3 regions of the Streptomyces sirii genome follow, and region 2 is predicted to be linked to each of the others. Evidence: riboswitches for the same ligand, from Rfam matches in the RefSeq annotation. Region 2 holds a riboswitch; each other region holds the start of a gene.
The links. A riboswitch is a leader RNA that binds a small molecule or an ion and turns the genes downstream of it on or off. The one in region 2 is predicted to bind S-adenosylmethionine.

Region 1: another riboswitch for S-adenosylmethionine. It lies ahead of WAB15_RS03185 (amino acid ABC transporter permease); the one in region 2 lies ahead of WAB15_RS12065 (aminotransferase class V-fold PLP-dependent enzyme).
Region 3: another riboswitch for S-adenosylmethionine. It lies ahead of thrC (threonine synthase); the one in region 2 lies ahead of WAB15_RS12065 (aminotransferase class V-fold PLP-dependent enzyme).

The regions. Positions count from the first base shown of each region.
Region 1 is NZ_CP147982.1:680,451-685,472, forward strand. Features, by position in the region: gene WAB15_RS03175 (tRNA-dependent cyclodipeptide synthase) at 1-274, shown strand, start outside; gene WAB15_RS03180 (cytochrome P450) at 271-1,458, shown strand; SAM riboswitch class IV at 1,613-1,721, shown strand; gene WAB15_RS03185 (amino acid ABC transporter permease) at 2,074-3,126, shown strand; gene WAB15_RS03190 (amino acid ABC transporter ATP-binding protein) at 3,198-3,962, shown strand; gene WAB15_RS03195 (transporter substrate-binding domain-containing protein) at 4,044-5,022, shown strand, end outside.
Region 2 is NZ_CP147982.1:2,662,137-2,667,158, reverse strand. Features, by position in the region: gene WAB15_RS12075 (cytochrome bc complex cytochrome b subunit) at 1-1,031, shown strand, start outside; gene trpD (anthranilate phosphoribosyltransferase) at 1,172-2,236, shown strand; SAM riboswitch class IV at 2,353-2,470, shown strand; gene WAB15_RS12065 (aminotransferase class V-fold PLP-dependent enzyme) at 2,652-4,025, shown strand; gene WAB15_RS12060 (Lrp/AsnC family transcriptional regulator) at 4,438-4,719, opposite strand; gene WAB15_RS12055 (rhomboid family intramembrane serine protease) at 4,716-5,022, opposite strand, start outside.
Region 3 is NZ_CP147982.1:5,447,348-5,452,369, forward strand. Features, by position in the region: gene WAB15_RS24705 (polysaccharide deacetylase family protein) at 1-52, opposite strand, end outside; gene WAB15_RS24710 (trehalose-6-phosphate synthase) at 230-1,669, opposite strand; gene WAB15_RS24715 (glucosyl-3-phosphoglycerate synthase) at 1,718-2,674, opposite strand; SAM riboswitch class I at 2,873-3,022, shown strand; gene thrC (threonine synthase) at 3,040-4,332, shown strand; gene WAB15_RS24725 (MoaD/ThiS family protein) at 4,390-4,668, shown strand.

The DNA.
Region 1 (5,022 bases), 2.0 Mb from region 2:
CGTGGTCCGGTTCCTCACCAGCAAGGTTCTCAACGGGAAGCAGCCCACGGACCGTCAGCGCCAGGTCTGCCGCGACTACATCTGCGCCGAGGCGCCGCTGTTCATCGACACCCCCGCAATCATGGGCGTCCCCTCCTCGCTCAACTGCTACCACCAGGCACTGCCGATGGCCGATCTCCTCTACTCACGCGGGCACGGCCTGCGCGCCACACGCAACCAGGGCCACGCCGTGATAACCCCCGCCGGCACGATGACCGAAGGACGCGACCAGTGACGACCGCCCCGCCCTTGATCGACTTCCCGTTCTCCCCGCGCGGCGACCGCCTCCCTCCGGAGATCGAGCGGCTTCGCGCCACCCCGGTCACACGGGTGCGCACCATCGCCGGGGACGAGGCGTGGCTCGTCTCCTCCTACGAGCTGTGCAAGCAGGTGCTCGAAGACCCCCGCTTCAGCCTCAAGGACACCTCCGCTCCCGGCGTCCCCCGGCAGTACGCGCTGACCATCCCGCCCGAGGTGGTCAACAACATGGGCAACATCACCGGCGCCGGACTACGGAAGGCCGTACTCAAGGCGATCAATCCCAAGGCCGGCGGCCTGACGGAGTGGATGGCCGACCACGCCGCCCATCTGGTCGACGGCCTCCTCGACTACGGCCCGCCGGTCGACCTGCGCGGACGGTTCGCCAACCCCTACGCCGAGCACCTCCACTGCCACCTCCTCGGTGTCCCCCGCGACGACGCACCGCTGCTGGCGTCCAGTCTCGATATCGCGTTCATGAACTCGGCATGCCCCATCACCGGGGCACGCCTGAACTGGGACCGGGACATCGCCTATATGGCCGGACGGCTCAACGACCCCGCCACCGACGGGCTCATGGCCGAACTCGCCGCCCTCCGTGGCGATCCCGACTATGCGCACCTCACCGACGAGATGCTCGCCACCGTCGGTGTCACCATGTTCGGCGCCGGAGTCATCTCCACCATGGGCGCCTTGACCATGGCAGTGTTCACGCTCCTCCAGAACCCTGAAGTGTGGCGGCAGTTGTGCGCGGAGCCCGGCAGGATACCGTCCGCCGTGGACGAGCTGCTGCGCGTGAACCTGTCCATCGCCGACGGGCTGCCCCGCCTGGCCATGGACGACATGCAGCTCGGCGACACAGAGATCAAGAAGGGCGAACTCGTCCTCGTCCTGGTCGAGGCCGCCAACACCGACGAGAGCGTGTTCCCCGACCCGCACACCATCGACATCGACCGGCCCAACGCGGCCGCTCACCTCTCGTTCGGCTACGGCGGGCACTACTGCCCCGCCGTCCCGCTCGGAAAGAAGCACATCGAGACGGCGATCCAGGCCCTCACCACCCGCCTGCCCGGCCTGCACCTGGCCGTCCCCGTCGACCAACTCGTCTGGCGCACCCGCTTCATGAAGCGCATCCCCGAACGCCTGCCGGTCGCCTGGTAGGAACAGCAGGAGTGCCGGCGTGCGTCGGCGCCCGGCACCACACGATGGCCCCGACCTGGGAGAGGTCGGGGCCATCGCTCCCGTTTCGCCGTCCCACAGGTCGGGCACTCTTTGACAAGCATGTCGGGGATCTGTCTAACCTACGCCTCAGATCGGTCATGAGCGTCAGCGACAAGCCCTGGCTTGCTGACCGGCAACCCTCGCGCCGCGGTGGGGTGCCCCAGGTGACGACCGGACCGGAAGACTTTCGGTAAGCGCGAGGCCCGCAGGGCCGGAACAGTGACGGTGACGGAATGTACGCAGCTTTCGGGACGGCCGCCTGGCGGCGCCGTGGCTGCCTGCTGCTGTGCGCGAACCGTTCGGTCGATCTGCTCCGCGTCAACAGCGCACTGTGTAGCGGCAGCTGAGCCGCGTCCGCCGTGCTGTCCGCCAAGGCTGACAGCCGCCGGCTGACGGTCTGCTGAATCTCTGATGCCCACCGCTGTCGCGGTGCGCGCCTTTCCTCCCCAGCCCCCGTTCCGTGCGTTCCTGCGCATCGCCACGCGGAGTCCCTTCGGCTCCGCGTGACGATGCCGCATCCGTGGTCCGGGGTGTCCGAACTCGCTGGAGCCCTCCATGAGTGAATCCCCTGGCGCCGCGGTGTCCCTCGCCTCAGCGCCTCCTGCCGAGGAGACCCCCGAAGCCTCCTCCGCGCCTCGTACCGTACGCACTGCCGAGGCCGAACGGTCGGACGACGTCTCCGCACCGCGGCCGCCGGCGGCACAGCGGGTGCTGCCGCTGCGCCGACCCGGCCGCTGGATCGCCACGGCGATCGTGCTGGTGCTGGCGGCCCAGATCGTCCACGGACTGGTGACCAACCCCTTCTATCAGTGGGACCGGTTCCAGTACTGGTTCCTGCGCCCGACGATCCTCGACGGTCTGCTCATCACCCTCGAAGTGACGGCGTACAGTGCCGTGCTCGGTCTGCTCGGCGGCATCGTGATCGCCCTCGGCAGGCTCTCCCGGAGCCCGGTGCTGCGAGCGGTCAGCTGGACCTACACATGGCTGTTCCGTTCGGTCCCGCTGATCGTGGTGCTGCTGTTCCTCTACAACTTCAGCGCGCTCTACAAGACGCTGAGCCTCGGGGTGCCGTTCGGGCCCGCCTTCTTCACCTTCGACGAGTCCCGACTCGCCACCGACATCGTCGTCGCGGTCGTCGGACTCAGCCTGAACGAGGCGGCGTACGCGTCGGAGGTGGTGCGGAGCGGCGTCCTCGCGGTCGACCAGGGGCAGCACGAGGCGGCCTCGGCACTCGGCCTGCCGAAGAGCTACCAGTTCACCAGGATCGTCTTTCCGCAGGCCCTGCGCTCCATCACCCCGAACTACGTCAACCTGCTGATCAGCCTCATCAAGAGCACCTCGCTCGTCTTCTACGTGTCGCTGCTCGATCTGTTCGGCTCGGCGCAGAGCATGGGCAGTACCTACCCGGGTGACATCGTCCCGCTGCTGCTGGTGGCCACCGTCTGGTACCTGATCCTCACGAGTGCGGTCTCCATCGTCCAGTTCTACGTCGAGCGGTACTTCTCCCGGGGCGCGACGCGCATCCTTCCGCCGACGCCGTTGCAGAGGGCGCGGACGGGTCTGCGTGATCTGCGCGCCCGAGCCACCCGACGGGAGGCGGCGATATGACCTCCGAGATCGCAGAGACCACCGAGGGCACCGGGTTCGCCGAGACCACGGACGCCACCGAGCACATCGGCATACGGCCGGCCGCGGTCGGGGTGCACGGCGTGCACAAGCGGTACGGCGCTCAACGGGTGCTGGACGGGGTCGAGTTGGCCGTACGGCCCGGCGAGGTCACGGTGATCCTCGGGCCGTCCGGGTCCGGCAAATCGACCCTGCTGCGGGTGATCAACCACCTGGAGAAGCCCGAGGTCGGGTACGTCAGCGTGAACGGTGAGCTGATCGGCGTGCGCCGGCATGGCGAGCTGCTCAAGGAGCTGAGCGAACGGGTCATCCTGGGCCAGCGCAGCCGGATCGGCTTTGTCTTCCAGAACTTCAACCTCTTCCCGCACCTGACCGCGCTGGACAATGTGGCCGCCGCTCCCGTGGCCACCGGGAAGCTGTCCAAGCCCGAGGCCCGGGAGCTGGCCCGCGAACTGCTCGTCCGGGTGGGCCTGGCCGACAAGGTCGGTGCCTATCCGCGGCAGCTGTCCGGCGGCCAGCAGCAGAGGGTGGCCATCGCCCGTGCGCTCGCCCTGCGGCCGGGGGTCATCCTCTTCGACGAACCCACCTCCGCGCTCGATCCCGAACTGGTCGGCGAGGTGCTGGCCGTCATCAAGGACCTGGCCACCAGCGGCACCACGCTCATCATCGTCACCCACGAGATCGGCTTCGCTCGTGAGGTCGCCGACCAGGTCGTCTTCCTCGACGAGGGACGGATCGTCGAACAGGGCCCGCCCACCGAGCTGTTGGACCACCCGAAACACGAGCGGACCAGGGACTTCCTGAGCAAGGTGCTCTGACCTCCGCCCCAGCGAATCCCCGCCCGCACCGGCAAAGCAACCCCCACGCCACCACAAACGCCCACCGAAGCAAGGACACCCATGCGCACCCTCAGCCTCCGCAGCAGACTCCTCCGCGGCCTCACCGCAAGCACCGCCGTCGCCACCCTTGCCAGCGGCCTCGCCGCCTGCGGGGGCAGCAGCGACGCGGCCGGTACGTCCGGCAGCAGGCCGCCTGGGACGGTCGTCGTGGGCGCTCTTTCCAACGGGGCCGGCAAGGAGACCGACCTCAAGGTCTCCGAGGTCAAGTCCATCAGCGCCGGGCTGCCCAAGTCGATCGCCAAGAAGGGCAGGCTGGTGATCGGCGTCGGTGCCCTGCCCGCCGGCTTCCCGCCGCTGGCCTACGTGGGCGAGGACCAGAAGAGCCTTACCGGGGCCGAGCCCGACTTCGGCCGACTGGTGGCCGCGGTCCTCGGGCTGAAGCCCGAGCTGAAGAACTCGACCTGGGAGAACATGTTCGTCGGCATCGACAGCGGCAAGGTCGACGTGGCCTTCGCCAACGTCACCGACACCGAGGAGCGCAAGAAGAAGTACGAGTTCGCTTCCTACCGGCAGGACAACGTGGCGTTCGAGGTGCCCAAGAAGAGCACCTGGAACTTCGACGGCGACTACGAGAACCTGGCCGGCAGGACGTTCTCGGTGAGCCGGGGCACCAACCAGGAGAAGATCCTGCTGGAGTGGAAGGCGAAGCTGAAGAAGCAGGGCAAGGACCTCACCGTCAAGTACTACCCGGACGCCAACAGCGTCTACCTGGCGCTGAACAGCGGGAAGATCGACGCCCACTTCGGCCCCAACCCCGGCATCGCCTACCACGTCGCCCAGACGGCGAAGTCCCCCAACGCGACCCGTAACGCGGGCAAGTTCTCCGGCGCCGGCGTGAAGCTCCAGGGATTGATCGCGGCGACCTCGAAGAAGGACAGCGGGCTGGCCAAGCCGGTCTCCGAGGCGATCAACTACCTGATCGAGAACGGGCAGTACGCCAAGTGGCTGGCCGCCTGGAACCTCTCCAACGAGGCCGTCG
Region 2 (5,022 bases):
GCGGCGAGTTCCCCGGGCACGACATCATCCCGAGGTTCTTCACGGTGCACGTGCTGCTGCTGCCGGGCATCATGCTCGGCCTGCTGGTGGCGCACCTGATCCTGGTCTTCTACCACAAGCACACCCAGTTCCCGGGTGCCGGCAAGACCAACAACAACGTCGTCGGCATGCCGCTGCTGCCGGTCTACATGGCCAAGGCCGGAGGCTTCTTCTTCCTGGTCTTCGGTGTGATCTCGGTGATCGCCGCGGTCGCCAGCATCAACCCGGTGTGGGCCATCGGCCCGTACCGGCCCGACCAGGTCTCCACGGGCGCCCAGCCCGACTGGTACATGGGCTTCGCCGAGGGCCTGGTCCGCGTCATGCCGGGCTGGGAGTGGAACTTCTGGGGCCACACCGTCAACTTCGGTGTGCTGATCCCGATCGTGATCTTCCCGCTGGTCCTGGTCGCCATCGCGGTCTACCCGTTCGTCGAGTCCTGGGTCCGCGGCGACAAGCGCGAGCACCACATCCTGGACCGCCCGCGCAACGTCCCCACCCGCACCGGCTTCGGTGTGGCCTGGCTGGTCGCGTACTTCGTGATGCTGATCGGCGGCGGCAACGACCTGTGGGCGACGCACTTCCACCTGTCGCTCAACTCCCTCACCTGGTTCGTCCGGATCGGCTTCTTCGTCCTTCCGGTGCTGGCCTTCATCGCCACCAAGCGGATCTGCCTGGGTCTGCAGCGGCGCGACAAGGACAAGGTGCTGCACGGCCGCGAGTCCGGCATCATCAAGCGCCTGCCGCACGGTGAGTTCATCGAGGTCCACGAGCCGCTCGACCAGGAGCAGCTGCACCTGCTGACGCAGCACGAGCAGCCCAAGCCGCTCGAGCTGGGCCCGGAGGTCGACGAGAACGGCGTCAAGCGCAAGATCAAGCGCTCGCAGAAGCTGCGCGCCAAGCTCTCGAAGTCCTACTACGGCGAGGACAGCGTCATCGCCAAGCCGACGGTCGAGGAGTACCAGGAGATCACCAGCGGCCACGGCCACCACTGATCCCCTCGGTGCCTCGTAGCGCACCGTAGGCAGTACGCCACCCAGAGGGCCCCGTCCGGCGATCGGACGGGGCCCTCCGGCATGCCCGGCGGGTCGATAGGGTGACGGCATAGGCAGGAAACACACCAGGAGCGTGGACCATGAACGTTGTGACCCCGGCAGGCGGCGACAGCGTGGCGGCCCACACCTGGCCGGGCATCCTCAACGCCCTCCTCGACGGCCGCGACCTCAGCGCGGACGACACCGCCTGGGCGATGGACAAGATCATGCGGGGCGAGGCCAGCGACGCCCAGATCGCCGGTTTCGCGGTGGCGCTGCGGGCCAAGGGCGAGACCGTCGCGGAGATCTCCGGCCTGGTCCGCACCATGTACGCGCACGCCCGGCTGATCGAGGTCCCCGGCCCCAGCGTCGACATCGTCGGCACCGGCGGCGACGGCGCCAAGACCGTCAACATCTCCACGATGTCCTCGATCGTGGTGGCCGGCACCGGCGCGAAGGTCGTCAAGCACGGCAACCGCGCGGCGTCCTCGGCCAGCGGAGCCTCCGACGTCCTGGAGAAGCTCGGCGTCAACCTCGACCTCACCCCGCAGCGGGTCGCCGAGGTCGCGCAGGAGGCGGGCATCACCTTCTGCTTCGCGGTGAAGTTCCACCCCTCGCTGCGGCACGTCGCCAACGCCCGGGGCCAGCTCGGCATCCGCACGACCTTCAACGTGCTGGGCCCGCTGACCAACCCCGCGAAGGTCCGCGCCCAGGCGACCGGCGTCGCCGACGCCCGGATGGCGCCGATCCTGGCCGGCGTGCTCGCCGAGCGCGGCTCCTCGGCGTTGGTCTTCCGCGGCGACGACGGCCTGGACGAGTTGACCACGACCGCGACCTCCCGGGTGTGGGTCGTACGGGACGGAGCGGTGCGCGAGGAGGCCTTCGACCCGCGGGACGTGGGCATCGAGCTGGTGCCGGTGGAGGCCCTGCGCGGCGCGGACGCCTCGTACAACGCGGAGGTGGCCCGCCGGTTGCTGGACGGCGAGACCGGGCCGGTGCGTGATGCCGTGCTGCTGAACGCCGCGGCCGCGCTGGTCGCGCTGGAGCCGGGCGACGGCCCCTTGGCGGAGCAGATCCGCGCGGGCATCGAGAAGGCCGCCGCCTCGATCGACTCCGGCGCCGCCAAGCGGGCGCTGGAGCGGTGGGTGTCCGCCAGCAACGCATGAGCGGCCAGCGGGTGTCTTGAAGACACCCCCTGGTCACACAGAGTGTGACGCAGGCCCCAGTCCGTCATACGGACCGGGGCTTGCGCGTTGTTGATCGTGTGGCATGATGCTGCGCAGGTCACGAGTGACAGCGACACAGGCCCCGGCCCGCTGTCCGGCAACCCTCCTTCCGTGGCGGGGTGCCCCGGGTGATGACCAGGCCGCAGGCAGCGAGGTCTGCGGCAAGCGCGGATCCCTCGCCAGGGGTCCTGGTCCCCGAGGGAGAACTTCCGTGAATCAGCGAATGCGATAGGGCCCGACGGCCCCTTTTCCGCACCCCTTTTCCTTTCACGCTGCGGCGCCCCGGCATTGCGCTGTGACGCACCCAGACGCGCCCGCCCGCAGCGAATTCGCTTGCCTCTCACGGGAGTTCGCCATGTCTGTTTCCGCCGTTGCCGCCGACAGCTCCGTTTGTGCCCCGCTGCCGGTTCTGGGACGCGATGTCCTGGTCCCGCTCGTGACCGGCGGCGAGGTCGACTACGCCGCGCTCGACTACGCCGCCAGCGCGCCGGCCCTCCAGCGGGTCTGGGACGACGTGGCCGCCTACGCCCCGTACTACGGCAGCGTGCACCGCGGCGCCGGATACCTCTCCCAGCTCTCCACCGACCTCTTCGAGAACAGCCGCCGGACCATCGCCGAGTTCCTCGGCTGCCGAGCCGGAGACCAGGTGGTCTTCACCCGCTCCACCACCGACTCGCTCAACCTCCTCGCCGCCGTACTCCCGCGCGGTACCCGGGTGTTCGTCTTCGAGACCGAGCACCACGCCTCGCTGCTGCCCTGGGAGCAGCGCGCGGACGTCACGGTGACGTATCTGAACGCGCCGCGCACCCCGCAGCAGGCGGTGGACACCCTGGAGAAGGCGCTCGCCGAGCGCGAGCCCTACGGGCCGGCGCTGGTGTGCGTGACCGGTGCGTCCAATGTGACCGGTGAGCTGTGGCCGGTACGGGAACTGGCGGCCGCGGCCCACGCCCACGGCGCGCGGATTGTGCTGGACGCGGCGCAGCTCGCCCCGCACCACCCCCTCGACATCGCCGAGCTGGACGCCGACTGGGTCGCCTTCTCCGGCCACAAGCTGTACGCGCCGTTCGGTGCAGGGGTGCTGGCCGGCCGCGCGGACTGGCTGCAGGACGCCGAGCCGTACCTGGCGGGCGGCGGCGCCAGCCGCAGGGTCTCCCGGCGCACCGACGGCGGCGTGGACGTCGAGTGGCACAGCACCGCGGCCCGGCACGAGGCCGGCTCGCCCAACGTCATCGGCGCCTACGCGATCGCCTCCGCCTGCCAGGCGCTGACCGAGGCCGGCTTCGACACCCTGGTCGCCCGCGAGCAGGCGCTGATCGCCCGGGTGCGGGAGGGCCTGGCCGAGGTGCCCGAGGTCAAGGTGCTCTCCCTCTTCGGCGACGAGGCGCCGAGGGTGGGCGTGCTCTCGTTCGTCGTCGAGGGCTGGAACAGCTCGCACTTCGCCGCCGCGCTGTCGGCCGAGTACGGCATCGGCGTGCGCGACGGCCTGTTCTGCGCGCACCCGCTCGTACGGACCCTGCTGGGCAGCGAGCCGCAGGACCCGGGGGAGTGCGGCGCCCCGGAGGCGGCCCCCGGCGAGCGGTCCCTGAACGCCATCCGCGTCAGCCTGGGCGTCGGCACCCCCGAGGAGCACGTCGACCGCTTCGTCCACGCGGTACAGGAACTGGTGACCAACGGGGCCCGCTGGAACTACCGCACGGAGGACGGCCGTTGCGTACCCGCGTCTCTTTGACGCGGGGAGCCGTCCCACGTTGTCGGCTTTCCCGCCGTGGTGGTTTCGCTTGGTTCGCCTGCGGCGGGCTTGTTGCCGCTGCGCGGGGCTGTTCGGCTGCCGGTGACGGGCCGGAGGGGTAGGGGTGTGGGACTGCTGCGCTTTACGTCCCACACCCCTACCCCTCCGGCCCGCCCCCTCCCGTAGTGGGTGGGGGAAGAACGGTGGGGGTGGACGTCAGCTTTCGTGTGCAGGTAGTCGACGGATTTGGCCCGCCCCCACCGGGCCTTCCCACTCCCACCCACGGGAGGGGACAGACCGTAGGACGGAGTCCGTAGGGCTGTCACCGCACCCGACAACACCACGCCCGCCGCCAGGCGCAACGGCGAACAACCACCACGGCGGGACAGCCGAAAGCGTGGGGAAAAACGGGCTAGGCATCCAGCCCGATCGCGAACGCCGCCTCCAAGTCGTGCTGGGAGTACGTGCGGAAGGCGATGTGCGTCTCGGTGGAGGCGACGCCGGGGACCTTGCTGATGCGGCCGGGGATGACGTCCGCCAGGTCGTCGTGGGCGGAGACCCGGACCATGGCGATGAGGTCGTGGGCGCCGGTGACCGAGTAGACCTCGCTGACGCCGTCCAGTGCGGCGATCTTCTCGGCGATCTCCGGGATCTGGTCCACGCTGGTCTTGATGAGCACGATCGACGTGATCACGGCTGGCTCTCTCCCTCGGTCGCCGGGTCATTCGCCCTGGTGGCCCCCACACTATCCCTCCGGTAGCGGACCCAGGCGTACAGAAAGCCGAGCGTGAAGCCGAGGACGTGTGCGAGGTAGGCGACGCCGGGTCCGCGGGGGTCGTCCTGGGCGGCCTGCCACTGGAGGAAGAACCAGAACAGCAGCACGATCCAGGCGGGAAAGCGCAGCGGAAGGAAGAACAGGAACGGGAAGACGCTGGTGACCCGGGCCCTGGGAAAGAGGTAGAGGAAGGCGCCCAGGACGCCGGCGATGGAGCCGGAG
Region 3 (5,022 bases), 2.8 Mb from region 2:
TTTCCCTGGGCTGATCGGCTACGGGTCGGTCAGCCAGGAGCCGGTGGTTCATCGCTCTTGCCTCGCCTCTGTTCGGGTGCGTACTGGTGGCGTGCTTCCTGGTACGCAGCCTCGAACCTTCACATCGATGTGAAGCTCAAGGTGGTGAGGGGTGACGCCGGTCACAGTCCCCGGCGGGCTACCCGGCAGGGAGGCCCCCGACGCCCAGCCGGGCGCCCCCGTCCTCGTCTCAGCCCCGCAACGCCCGCAGCTGCTTGAGGAACCACTGGGCCGGCGGCAGTGCGGTGGCGGCCGCCGCCAGTCGCGCCGTGCGCTCGCCGCGTTCCCCGGCGTCCATCGAGAGCGCCTCGTGCAGCGCCCGCGCCGTGCCGCTGACGTCGTACGGGTTGACGGTCAGGGCGTGGCCGCCCAGCTCCTCGTGCGCGCCGGCCTCCCGTGACAGCACCAGTGCGCAGCCCTGCTCCGACACCACCGGGATCTCCTTGGCGACGAGGTTCATCCCGTCCCGGATCGGGTTCACCAGTGCCACGTCCGCCAGGCGGTAGGCGGCCAGCGACCGTGCGAAGTCGTCCTTCACATGCAGGACGACCGGACGCCAGGTGTCCGTCCCGTACTCGGAGTTGATCTCCTCGGAGAGCCGGCCGACGGCCGCCGTGTACTCCCGGTAGACGGCCAGGTCCTGGCGCGAGGGGTAGGCGAAGGCGATATGCACCACGCGCTCGCGCCACGACGGCTCCTCCGCCAGCAGCTGCCGGTAGGCCAGCAGGCCGCGGACGATGTTCTTCGACAGTTCGGTCCGGTCCACCCGGACGATGGTCTTGCGCGCCGTCCCGTCGGGCCCGGTGCCGATCTGCTCGCGCAGGGTGGCCAGCCGCTCCTCGACATCCGCCCGCCGCGACCGCTCCAGCAGGAAGTCGGCGTCCGCCCCGAGCCCGTACGCACCGATCCGGGTGCCCCCGGTGCCGCCGGTGACCTCGGCGCAGCACGCGGTGAACGCGTCCGCCCACCGGTGGGTGAGGAACCCCAGCTGATCGGCGCCCAGCATGCCCTCCAGCAGCTGCCGCGCCACCTCGTCCGGCAGCATCCGGAAGTAGTCCGGCGGCGCCCACGGCGTGTGGGAGAAGTGCGCGATGCGCACGTCGGGCCGCAGCGCACGCAGCATCCCCGGCACCAGCGCCAGGTGGTAGTCCTGCACCAGCACCGCCGCCCCCTCGGCGGCCTCGTCGGCGAGGGCCCGGGCGAAGGCGCGGTTGTACGTCTCGTACGCGCCCCACTGCTGCCGGAACCCGGCGTCGAAGACCGGCTCCAGCGGCGTCTGGTAGAGCATGTGGTGGACGAACCACAGCACCGAGTTCGCGATGCCGTTGTAGGCGTCGGCGTGCACCTGAGACGGGATGTCCAGCATGCGGACGCGCTGTCCGCCGGTGTCCTCCGGCGCCAGGGTGCCCCCGGTCCGGCGTACGGCCTCCCGGTCCCCGTCACCGAGCGCCGCGCACACCCACACCGCGTTCGTGTCGGGGCCGATGGCCGACAGCCCGGACACCAGCCCGCCCCCGCCCCGCTTGGCGCCGAGCGCCCCGTCCTCCCCCACGGCGTACGACACCGGCCCGCGATTGGACGCGACGAGAACCTCGGCACCTGCCCGGACCGCACTGCGCTCGGAGACCATGTCGCGACATTAACCCGCCGCAGAACCGCGCAAACGTACGGACACGGGTCAGGCCGCCCGCCGCGCCGCGTACTCCGGTATTTCGGCCATGGGCGGCCGCTCCTCGGTGTCCACGTCCGTGGTGCGGGGGACGAAGCCCTCCTCGCCGCGGTCGAATTGGGTGAGCCGGGGGCGCACCAGGTGGCCGCGGGCGAGGCGGAGCTGGGCGGTGCGGTAGATGGCGGCCGCCATCCGGCCGAGGGCCTGGCCGCCCTGGTGGCGGTGCCTGCGTACGCCGACGTCCACCTGGGCGAGCGCGTCGAGGCCGACGGTGTGCAGGGCGTCGACGAGCAGGCCGAGCTCGACGCCGTAGCCGACCGGGAAGGGCAGACGCTCCAGCAGCGAGCGCCGGGCCGCGTACTCGCCGCCCAGGGGCTGGACGAAGCCGGCCAGCTGCGGCCAGTGGAGGTTCAGCAGCGGGCGGGCGACCAGTTCGGTGACCCGTCCGCCCTGCTCGCCCGGGCGACCGCCGGTCTCCAGGGGGCGGTCGTACATCGCCTTGACGAAGTGGACGTCGGGGTCGGTCAGCAGCGGGCCGACGATCCCGGACACGAAGGTGGCGGAGAACTCCCGCAGGTCCGCGTCGACGAAGCAGATGATGTCGCCGGTGGTGACCAGCAGCGAGCGCCACAGGACCTCGCCCTTGCCGGGCAGCGCGGGCAGCCGGGGCAGAACGGTGTCGCGGTGGACGACCCGGGCGCCGGCCGCGGCCGCGACCTCGGCGGTGCGGTCGGTGGACCCGGAGTCCAGCACCACCAGCTCGTCGACCAGGGGGACGGCGCCGCTCATCAGCTCGGCGCGGATCGCGGCCACGATCGCGCCGACCGTGGCCTCCTCGTCCAGCGCGGGCAGCACGACGCTGACCGTACGGCCCGTCTGGCGCTTGGCCTCCAGCAGCTGCTCCAGCGGACGGTCCGCGGCCGACCAGGAGCGGCTGCTCAGCCAGCGCTCCACCTCTTCCAGCACGTCTACGACTCCTCGGTGGCCGCCGGTGCCGCGACCGGTAGGCAATCCATCGTGTGGGCCATTCTGTGATCCATCTCGCGGTTCGGACGACTATCTCAACTGTCAGTGCCTTCGGTTACAGTCTTGAACAACGCGGATGGCCGTCGCATGTCGGGGTCGCCGCGCCACAAACGCCTGGGTTTCGCCCCAGCGCCATACCGCTCATCCAGAGGGGCAGAGGGAAACGGCCCGTTGAAGCCCCGGCAACCCTCCAGTCGGTCTCCGTCGCGATCATCGCGCGCGAGGCTCCCGGCTAGGGAAGGTGCCAAATCCGTCTCATGGCGAGATGCGCCATGAGGAAGATGAGGAGAAAGGGCCTCGCCTCCATGGCTGTGTACAGCACCGAAGTCACCGAAAACGCCTCCCCCGTCGCTCTGGGGCCCGCCGTCGCGCTGTCCTGCCGCGAGTGCGGTGAGCGCTTCGACCTGGGGCCGCTCTTCGCCTGCTCGAGTTGTTTCGGGCCGCTGGAGGTGGCGTACGAGCTGCCGAGCGGCGACCCCGAGGCCCTGCGCAAGCAGATCGAGGCCGGTCCGGACAACATCTGGCGCTACGCCCCGCTGCTGCCCGTCCCCGCCGACGTGGCGGACAAGCCGAATCTGAACCCCGGCGGCACCAAGCTCGTCAAGGCCGACCGGCTCGCCGCCGAGCTGGGCGTCACCGGCGCCCTCTACGTCAAGGACGACTCCGGCAACCCGACGCACTCCTTCAAGGACCGGGTCGTCGCGATCGCCGTCGAGGCCGCCCGCGCCTTCGGCTTCACGACGCTGTCCTGCTCCTCCACGGGCAACCTCGCCGGCGCGGTCGGCGCCGCGGCCCGCCGCGCGGGCTTCAAGTCCTGCGTGTTCATCCCGCACGACCTGGAGGCCGGCAAGGTCGTCATGGCCGCCGTCTACGGCGGCGACCTGGTCGGCATCGAGGGCAACTACGACGACGTCAACCGCTTCTGCTCGGAGCTCATCGGCGACCCGCTGGGCGAGGGCTGGGGCTTCGTCAACGTCAACCTCCGCCCCTATTACGGCGAGGGCTCCAAGACGCTGGCGTACGAGATCTGCGAGCAGCTGGGCTGGCGGCTCCCGGACCAGATCGTCATCCCCGTCGCGTCCGGCTCGCAGCTGACGAAGATCGACAAGGGGCTCAAGGAGCTGATCGCCCTCGGGCTGGTCGAGGATCGGCCGTACCGGATCTTCGGTGCCCAGGCGGAGGGCTGCTCGCCGGTGTCGACGGCCTTCAAGGCCGGGCACGACGTCGTGCGCCCGCAGAAGCCGAACACCATCGCCAAGTCGCTGGCGATCGGCAATCCGGCCGACGGCCCGTATGTGCTCGACATCGCGCGCCGTACGGGCGGTGCGGTGGAGCACGTCGACGACGAGCAGGTCGTGGACGCGATCAAGCTGCTGGCCCGGACGGAGGGGATCTTCGCGGAGACCGCGGGCGGTGTGACCGTCGGCGTCACCAGGAAGCTGATCGAGGACGGTGTGCTCGACCCGTCCCTGACCACCGTCGTCCTCAACACGGGTGACGGCCTCAAGACGCTTGACGCCGTCGCGCCGACGTCCGGGCCCACGGCCACGATCCGCCCGAGTCTGGACGCGTTCCGCGAGGCCGGCCTGGCAGGCTGAGCCACGGCTCCACGCACCCGTACCCGTACTCCCCCAACCTGTCCGGAAGGCAGAACCATGAGCGTCAAGGTCCGCATCCCCACCATCCTCCGTACGTACACCGGTGGTGAGGCCGAGGTCACCGCCGAGGGCGCGACCCTCTCCGAGGTGATCGCCGACCTGGAGAAGAACCACCAGGGCATCGCGGCCCGTGTACTGGACGACGCCGGCAAGCTGCGCCGCTTCGTGAACGTCTACGTCAACGACGACGATGTGCGCTTCGAGCAGGGCCTGGAGACGCCGACGCCGGACGGTGCGGGCGTCTCCATCATCCCGGCGGTCGCCGGCGGCTGCTGAGAACGTGCCCGGTGGCCGTCGATCGGTCTCCACCGATCGACCACCAGGGGCGCTAATTTGCGCCATCTCTTCACCCACTTGACCGGAATTGCCCCGTCCGTTGAAATCGGACGGGGCAATTCCGCTTAGTGAAAGGGGATACCATTGTGGTGATCCCCGTTCCGGATAACTCCGCGCACGTGCCGAACGCATAGGAAACCGCGGAGAGTTGTGCTCAAAGTGTGTGCGGCATTTGTCGCTTACGTGAGCTATGCCCGGCCCGACTTGCCCCGGAGAAACGGGATTTCATCGCCTATTGCCGATTCCGCGGCGCCAGAATTCTCGTCCGATTGACCTGTTGCGCTGGGCATCGGT